One region of the Frankia sp. Mgl5 genome, then DNA from elsewhere that is predicted to be linked to it. Evidence: riboswitches for the same ligand, from Rfam matches in the RefSeq annotation. Region 1 holds a riboswitch; the other holds the start of a gene.
What was found. Region 1 has a riboswitch for cyclic di-AMP ahead of MXD62_RS34200 (C40 family peptidase). Riboswitches for the same ligand answer to the same signal wherever they lie in the genome.

Region 2: linked by a shared signal. The riboswitch ahead of MXD62_RS05665 (transglycosylase family protein) and the one ahead of MXD62_RS34200 (C40 family peptidase) in region 1 are both predicted to bind cyclic di-AMP.

The regions. Positions count from the first base shown of each region.
Region 1 covers NZ_JALKFY010000827.1:72,643-77,004, reverse strand. Annotated here, with positions in the region: gene MXD62_RS34210 (type 1 glutamine amidotransferase) at 1-20, shown strand, start outside; gene MXD62_RS34205 (PHB depolymerase family esterase) at 119-787, shown strand; gene MXD62_RS34200 (C40 family peptidase) at 1,836-2,786, opposite strand; cyclic di-AMP (ydaO/yuaA leader) riboswitch at 2,948-3,154, opposite strand; gene MXD62_RS34195 (hypothetical protein) at 3,873-4,262, opposite strand.
Region 2 covers NZ_JALKFY010000007.1:127,708-132,069, forward strand. Annotated here, with positions in the region: gene MXD62_RS05655 (cell wall metabolism sensor histidine kinase WalK) at 1-831, shown strand, start outside; gene MXD62_RS05660 (SDR family NAD(P)-dependent oxidoreductase) at 969-1,859, shown strand; cyclic di-AMP (ydaO/yuaA leader) riboswitch at 2,231-2,407, shown strand; gene MXD62_RS05665 (transglycosylase family protein) at 2,420-2,797, shown strand; gene MXD62_RS05670 (MFS transporter) at 3,102-4,362, shown strand, end outside.

The sequences.
Region 1 (4,362 bases):
GGGCACTCGCCGGCGGCTGAGTGGGCGCCCGCGGACGGCTGGGAAGTGCCACCCGACGTCGTCCCGCCCGGGTCCGCGTTGACGCGCTGGGCTGAATCCGGCGATTTCCGGGGGCCGGGTGTGGTTCGGTTGGATCGTGGCGTCGAATCCCCTTGCCGGCTGGTGGGGCAAGAACAAGAGAAACGTGATCATCGCCGGGGTGGCACTTGTGGCCATCTGGTGGCTCGTCGCGGCCAATGGCCGTCCCAAGGTCGAACGGGTCACAATCCCGGACGGCTATCCGTCAGCCGACCGGGAACTGCTCGTTCAGGCACCCTCCAAACCGAATGACCCGTTGCCCCTGGTAATCATCCTGCACGATGACAATACGGATGCGAGTTCACTGGAACATGACAGTGACGCGTCGTCGCTGGCGAACCGCCGTGACTTCGCGCTCGCCTTCCCGGAGGCGGTCGCCGGTACCTGGCGACTCGACGACCCGAATGGAGCGGACCAGCAGTACCTGCGCGACGTCGTCCGCTACATGGACGAGGAACGCACCGACATCGACCTGAACCGGATATACGTCTGGGGTATCGGGGAGGGTGCGCGGCTCGCCCTGCTCGCCGCCTGCTCGCCCGGCCCCCCCGTCTACGCGGCGGTGGGCGTCGTGGGACAGTTCGAAGCGGAGCCCGGCCCCACCTGCGACAACGTCACCCAGCACGGGCGGGTTGCCGAGACGGACTGGGACAAAAAGGTCAGCAGCACGTTGTGGGACTTCTCCCGCGACCTTCGCCGGAAGGTCTGACCCAGCTCGGTTCAGTGCACTGACCAGACAGTTCGCGCTAGTAGCAAAGAACTAGTCATTTAACGGATTGGCCGGCCGCCGGCCCCGCCGGGGACGGCTTGCTGGCTATTTCGGGGCTTGCGCCTGCCGCGGTGCTGTGTGTGGGTTGCGGCCCTGTGTGCCCGCGTCGCCGGGTCTCTGGTGGGTCCGCGGCCCTGTGCGTGCCGCGGCCGTGCGGGCCGAGGGCCCGGCGCGGAGGTGCGCGTTCGCCGCGCGGAGGGGTCCTTCGAGTTTTCCCGGAGCCCCGGCCGCCGCACCCCTCGCGGGGTGGAGCGGCCGGGGCCCGAGCGGTCCGTCGACGTCGCCGGGAGGGGGGGTAACGGCCCCGACGGACCAGTGGGCGGCCGGAAGGTTTGAGGGGGTCCGCTGGCCGCCGGCCCGATGGGGGGGGGATCGGACAGACGGCCAGCGGAGTCCGGGGCCTTCCGGCCGGACGGACGTCAGATGGGGGGGATCTGACGTCCGTCCCACCGGAAGGATCTCGGATCGGTGGGGAGCGGTTGGCTTTCGGGTGAGCTGGTGCCGGGGAGCTGGCTGGTCCGGATGGGGGTGTTGCTGCCCAGTGGTGGCAGTCTGGCCGGCTAAAGCTACATCTACGCTACTTATGCCGAAGTAGAATGATGTCGCAACGGCCTACCGTTCATGGCCGTATCGGTCAGCTCGTCGATGGCGCCACGTGGCGGAAACATCACGGAAGGTGGCGAAATCTGCCCGCAGCAGAGCTACTCCGGACATTCCGCAGCACAGATGTTCTGAGCAGACGCGACACCGGCGGTCCGGTACAGGGGACCTGGTGAACTCCGGAAGACCCGCCGGGCCGAGGTTGATCCCGACAACCCCGACCCGGCGGCGGAGCCGCGCGCGACCGGAGGGGGAGATCGCGCTGCGGCTCGTTCCGGGGGACGGGGCGTCTGCGTTCGGGCAGCCCCGTCCGAGCGGTGCGTGGGCTTGTGGAACGATCGACGTCGAGAACAGCCAGTCTCCTGGCTGGGTCGTGGGCCTGCCGTTCTCAGGTGACGCGGCCGACCAAGTACGAGGTCGTGTAGATCGTCTGAAGCTTGACGACATCACCAGTGCGGGGCGCGACCCACATCTTGCCGTCGCCGGCGTAGATGCCCATGTGGTAGATGTTGCCGGGGCTCCCGAAGAAGATCAGGTCGCCGGGCGCCTTGTTGTACTGGGAGATATGGGTGGTGGCCGCGTACTGCTGGTCGGTGGTACGCGGCAGGCTCTTGCCGAGCTGTCGGTACACGTACTGCACGAGCCCGGAGCAGTCGAAGGAGTTGGGGCCCTCGGCGCCGTAGACGTACGGCTTGCCGGCCTGCAGCGAGGCCAGGTAGACGGCCTTCTCGCCGAGGGTGTTGGTCGGCAGGTTGACGCTGACCACCGGGGTGTTGACGTTCACGCCCGTGCGGTCCGCGCTGCGGGAGGCCTGCGCGGGCGGCGGAGCCGGGCGGACGTGCAGTGTGGCGTCGTTCTCCGAGTGCGCCGACTGGAGGGCGTCAGTGCCGTCGAAGATCGCCGTGACGTTCGTGGTGGTGAGCACCTTCGCGGTGTACGACGCGAAGCCGCGGTCGTCCGTCGTCAGGTGCAGGAAGGTCGCCCACCCGGTCGGCAGCTTGACCTGGACCTTGATGAGCTGGTCCGGGATCGGGGCCTGGGTCTCCTCGTTGTAGAGCGAGAAGCCGATGTTGACGGGCTCGTCCGCGTTGACCGTGACCTCGGGGTTCGTCACGCGCAGGCCGACGTCGATCTTCGACGAGAGAGTCGGCGCGGAGATGTCCGTGGTGGCGTCGAGAACGGTGCCCGAACCGCCGCCGGTAGCGGTGGCGGCCTGGATGGCTCCGTCGACCGCCAGCCGGGACCCGATCTGGGTCGCGAGCGTCATCGGGGCGGTGTTCGTGCCGTCGTCCAGCGCGACGTCCGAGTTGACATCCTGGGCGCACCCGGCGAGCGCCACCCCGGAGACCGCGACGGTTCCGGTGGTGATGGCCGCGACGGTACGGGCCCTGGCTCTGGCTCGGCTGGACGCCGTGGGGGCGGACGGCGCACGGTGGCGACCGCGCCCTTCCTGCCGGCGTCTCTCAGCATCAAGCTGCACACTTTGCGCAGACAACGTTGCGTTCCTTCCCGTACGCCTGCGAGGTGAGCTGTCGGGTTCGGGCTGGGCTGCCCGGTCCATAGCGCGACCTTCACGCGATGGACTTCACCCCTAGGCCAGCGCCGTGTCGTGGCGCCAGCCGGTGGAGGTGGGTCCCCCGCTCCTGCCCGTGGTGACGACTCGGAGGGGACACCAGGACCGCGGGCAGGATTCGGCGTTCGGTCCGGTGTTGTCGTGACGTCGGAAGCGAGACTAGTCCACACGGATGGTGCGGGTAAACACTAGTCCTCCTCAACTACGTCGAGTGTGCAAAGAAGTGCCCCTTGCGGCGCCGCATCTGCCCAGGTCAGGAGGGGTGCTGAGCCTTCGGTCACGTTTTTGGACGCCCACACGAGGATCACGTCCCAACACGTTAGGTGACCAGAACTTCCTGGCTTGCGCGGGGGTTTCCCGTACCGGCCGACCGGGCTGGGACTACCCGCGGAGCCCCTCGCGGCCCCGGTTCGCTCCGTCCCCGGCCTGTCTCTTCCCGCCTCGATCCGGCGGCCGCGGACGACCGCGCGGCCCGATCCCCAGGACCCCTTCGCGGTGCTCCTGGGACGTGAACGGATCGACGCGCCGCCCGCGGGCAGGCGCCCCCCGGAAGCTCCGCCGGGCCTCGCTGCCGCCGCGCACCGACCTGGCACCGGGCCCCGAGTTCCGCGGGCCTGGCCGGCCAGGCCCGCGGAAGTTCGCCAACTACCGGATCGGGCCAGTCGTCGTGAGCGTCCCGCTCGCCCTTTGGGGGCCGAACCCGGCCTGATCGCGCCCCGAAAGGGCGAGGCGGACACCAAACGGCGAGGTGGACGCCCATGGGCGGACACGCGAACCACCCGCCACCAGGCCGGGCCAGAGGCCAGGGGCTGAGAGGAGGAGGAGCGTTCGACGCCCGGCGGGGACCGCCGCTCAGCGAGCCCGGCCGTTGCGCCGGGTCAGGAAGCCGGAGCTGTTGAGGACCTGGAGCTCGATCTCGAGCTGCTTCACCTCGGGCGGCAGCGAGCGGTGGCTGCCGTGCAGGGCCTCGACGGCCGCGCGGGCGTGCTCGGCCAGGTCGTCCAGGGCCTGCTGGCGCTGGCGCATCCGCGCCCGCTCCTCCTGGATGGTCCGGACCGTGTCCTCCTGCCACTGCCGTGTCCGGATGAGGTGCTCACCGGCGTCCGCGGCCTGGCGCTCGGCATCCTCGAGCCGGCTCAGCAGGGCGTCCAGGGCCTCGAGCCGGCTCGCCAGCTCGGCCATCAGGTCCTCGCGGTCGGGCAGTACTGAGATCTCGTGGTGCCGCGGGCGTGGGTGCGTCATGCCCGGCTCCGGCGGCTGGCAGCGGCACCGGGCCGGCCCGTGGGCGTCGCGGCGCGGTCCGGCAAGGCGTGGGATGTGCGCCACCACGCCACTCGCGACC
Region 2 (4,362 bases), on a different contig from region 1:
CGTCTCGGGCTGGCCTTCAACACGATGCTCACCGAGATCGAGGCGTCTTTCCGCGCCCGCGAGGCCTCCGAGCGGCGCCTGCGACGCTTCGTCGGGGACGCCAGCCACGAACTGCGCACCCCGCTGACGTCGATCCGCGGCTACGCCGAGATGTTCCGCAGGGGAGCGGCAAGCCGACCCGAGGACCTGGCGATGGTCATGCGGCGCATCGAGGAGGAGTCGGCCCGGATGAGCGAGCTGGTCGACGACCTGCTGCTGCTCGCCCGCCTCGACCACCAGCCCGACCTCGAGCGTGAACCCGTCGACCTGGCGGCCATGCTCCGTGACATCGCCGCCGACGCCCGCGCCGTCAGCCCGGGACGGACGATCGAGGTCGACGCCCCGCCGATCCTCGAGGTGACGGGGGACGAGGGACGCCTGCGCCAGGCCGTCGGGAACCTCGTCCGCAACGCGCTCGTCCACACCCCGCCCGAGGCGACGGTCTCCCTCACCGCCCGCGACGCCGACACGGCCGTGGACGCTGACGCCGACGCGGACGGCGACGCCGACGGCGGTGCGGCGGCCGGTGCGGCGGATGACGACCGGGAGGTCGTCATCTCGGTGATCGACCATGGGCCCGGAGTCCCCGCGGACGCCGTCGACCACGTCTTCGAGCGGTTCTACCGCGCCGACTCCGGCCGCTCCCGCGACGCCGGCGGGACGGGGCTGGGCCTGTCCATTGTCGAGGCCGTCGCCGCCGCGCACGGCGGACGGGCCGAGCACCGGCCGACACCGGGCGGCGGCGCCACGTTCCGGCTCGTCCTGCCCCGCCCCGATCCCTCTTCGTCATGAGCTGGATCGGCTCCGTTCACCGCGACCCGCCAGGCTGATCTCGGCGCGGCCGGCCGGGATCCGTCCGGCGGGCGGGATCCGTCCGGCGGACGGGACCTGCCGTGCTGGTGAGGTCTCTCGGAGCTCGTGGAGGACATGTGGTCACCTCGGCGGTCGTCATCACGGGAGCGGCATCCGGGATCGGGCGGGCGTGCGCGGAGCTGTTCGCCGCGCGGGGGTTCGGCGTGGTCGCCGTGGACGTCGACGAGGTCGGCCTGGCGGCGCTGACCCGAGCACAGTCGCGCGCCCCGCGGCCCGCCGTGGCCCCGGCGGATCCCCGGATCGTGGCGGATGCCGGTGCCGTGACGGGTGCGGATTCCTGGCCGGCGGGCGGGCCGGAGCCGCGGATCGTCCCGATGGTCGGGGACGTCTCGGTCGAGGAGACCGGGGCCGCCATGGCGGAGCTGGCGCTCGCGAGCTTCGGGCGGCTGGACGTCGCGGTGCTCAACGCCGGGATCGGCACGACGCTGCCGTGGGAGGCCCCGGGCGCGATCGACCGGCTGGACCGGATCCTCGCCGTCAACGTGCGGGGCGTCGCGATCGGGATCCGTTCGGTGGTCCCCGCGCTCCGGGCGGGCGGTGGCGGCTCAATCGTCGTGACCGCCTCCAGCGGCGGGTTGCAGAGCGAACCGGGGAACTGGGCGTACAACGCGTCCAAGGCGGCTGTGATCAACATGGTGCGGGCCGCGGCGCTCGACCACGCCGCCCAGAACATCCGGATCAACGCCGTCGCCCCCGGCCTGACCGAGACGGCGCTGACCGCGCGCCACCGCACCGACCCGGCGTCCACCGCGGCGGTGAGCCGCCGCATTCCGATGGGGCGCTGGGGGCAGCCGGGCGAGCTGGCCTCGGCCGTCTGGTTCCTGGCCTCCGCCGAGTCGTCCTACATCACCGGAACGACGCTGGTCGCCGACGGGGGCCTGACCGCGCACCACGGGGTCGTGCCTCTGCCGGCTCCGGAGGTCGCGCTGCCGACTCCGGAAATCTGACCCGGAACGGACGAAATTACGACTCGTCCGCATCAGGGGCCTGTCAACAGGTCTGGGTGGTGCCCGGACGAACGCCGGGACCATTTTCAACTTGATGCTCGTGCAACTTCTTCCCGCTTCGCGGGTCGAATTCCTGCGCCGAGGCGAGCACGTCACCCACTCTCCGTGCAATCGCTCTCGGCCATCGTGGCGGGGCGGTCACGGTGATGGGACGGTCCATTGAAGAGGAACGCGCCTGCGCGCGTGATACGCCGCCCACGGAGGATCTTCAAGGCTCCGATAGGAAATGTGGCGCTCGCCACAGAGCCTTGGCAATTGTTGGTCCGTTGTGTGTAACGTCTGCGCCGTGCTTTCGTTCAGGAAAGCGCGCACCGGGCGACACGCCGAATCCTGCCCCGCCCGGTGAACAACAAACCTCAGGGCGGGAGCGGGGGAACCAACCTTCGGGCGTCGATCACAGACGTCCTCGGGGTGAAGTCGCGTAGCGCGACCGGGTAATTCCCAGCCCGAACCCGACAGCTAACTTCGCAGGCGTGGGGAGGGGCATCACTTTGTCCGTTATGGCTTCGCGTGCTCGTAAGACCAGTCGTTCCATCCGCCGCGGCCGTGCGCTGCTTGTAGCACCGCTCCTCGCCGCCACGATCGGCGGCGGAATCGCGATGTCACAGCCCGCCAGTGCCGCGGGTCGGCCGGACGCACACCGCTTCCTGAGCGCAGTTGTGCCCTGCGAGTCCGGCGGTAACCCCCACGCGGTCAACTCGATCGGCGCGGGCGGCCTGTTCCAGTTCCTGCCGGGCACCTGGCACGGCGTCGGTGGGCAGGGTCTCCCGCAGAACGCGAGCGCCGCCGAGCAGTGGAAGCGCGCGCACATCCTGTACGCGCAGCAGGGAACCAGCCCGTGGTACGCCTCGAAGAGCTGCTGGGGCCCCAAGCTCTGACCCAGCCCCCAGGCTCTGACGCGGCCCGTCGAATGGATCTGACGCGGCCCGTCGAATGGAGCAGACAGGTGACGGACCAGCCTGGCTGAGCCTTGACTGAGCGCGACAGATGGTCCGCGGAACGCGATCGGTGGCCCGGGTGTCGACACTGACACCCGGGCCACCGGTGTTTCGGTGCCACCGGCCGCGTCGCACGAGCACGAGGAAGAACGAGCGCGAGGAAAAGAGACCTGCCGTACGCTGAACAGTCGTCCGCCCGCGCACCTGCGGCCGAGTTGGCGGCGGCCGGAGAGGTGGGTTGTCGATGGCCGAGCCGACCAGTCGCCGCAGGTTCGCCGTTCTCGCGATCTGCTGCATGAGTCTGCTGATCGTGGGGCTGGACGGCACCATCGTGAACGTGGCCCTGCCCGCACTGCGCCGGGATCTGGGTGCGTCGCCCGCGGGCCTGCAATGGACGATCGACAGCTACACCCTCGTCCTGGCCAGCCTGCTCATGCTCGGTGGTTCCACCGGCGACCGGCTCGGCCGCCGCCGGATCTTCCAGACCGGACTGGCCCTGTTCACCGCAGGCTCGCTGCTGTGCAGCCTCGCGCCCGGGCTCGGCTGGCTGGTGGCCTTCCGAATGGTGCAGGCCGTCGGCGGTTCGATGCTGAACCCGGTTGCGATGTCCATCATCACCAACACGTTCACCGACCCGCGGGAACGGGCCCGCGCCATCGGTCTCTGGGGCGCGGTGATCGGGATCAGCATGGCACTCGGCCCGGTGCTCGGCGGCGTCCTCGTCGAGACGGTGAACTGGCGGGCGGTCTTCTGGATCAACATCCCGATCGGGCTCGCCGCGCTGGTGCTCACGCACCGCTTCGTCCCCGAGTCCCGCGCGCCGAGCCCACGCCGCCTGGACCCCGTCGGACAGCTCCTTGTGATCGCCGTCCTCGCGACCCTCACCTACTCGATCATCGAGGCGCCCGCGGCCGGCTGGACGTCCGCCGAAACGCTCGTCCTGCTCGCGGTGGCGGTCGCCGCGGCGGCGCTGCTGGTCGGCTACGAGTCGCGGCGCACCGAGCCGCTGCTGGACGTCCGCTTCTTCCGCAGCGCGCCCTTCTCCGGCGCGACGGCGATCGCGGTGTGCGCGTTCGGCGCTCTCGCCGGCTTCCTCTTCCTCAACACGATCTACCTGCAGGACGTCCGTGGCTACTCGGCGCTGCACGCCGGCCTGCTGACCCTGCCGATGGCGCTGGCCACCCTGGTGATCGCGCCCCTGTCCGGCCGGGCGGTGGGGCGCTTCGGCCCGCGTCCGTCGCTGCTCGCCGCGGGTGTCGCCCTGACCGCCGGCAGCGCGGCGATGACGGGCCTGTCCCCACAGACCTCCGTCACCACCCTGATGGTCGCCTACGTCCTCTTCGGGACGGGCTTCGGCCTGGTGAACGCGCCGATCACCAACACGGCGGTCTCCGGGATGCCGCTCGAGCAGGCCGGGGTCGCGGCGGCGGTCGCCTCGACGAGCCGTCAGGTCGGCCAGTCGCTGGGCGTGGCCGTGATCGGCTCCGTCGCGGCAGCGACCGCGA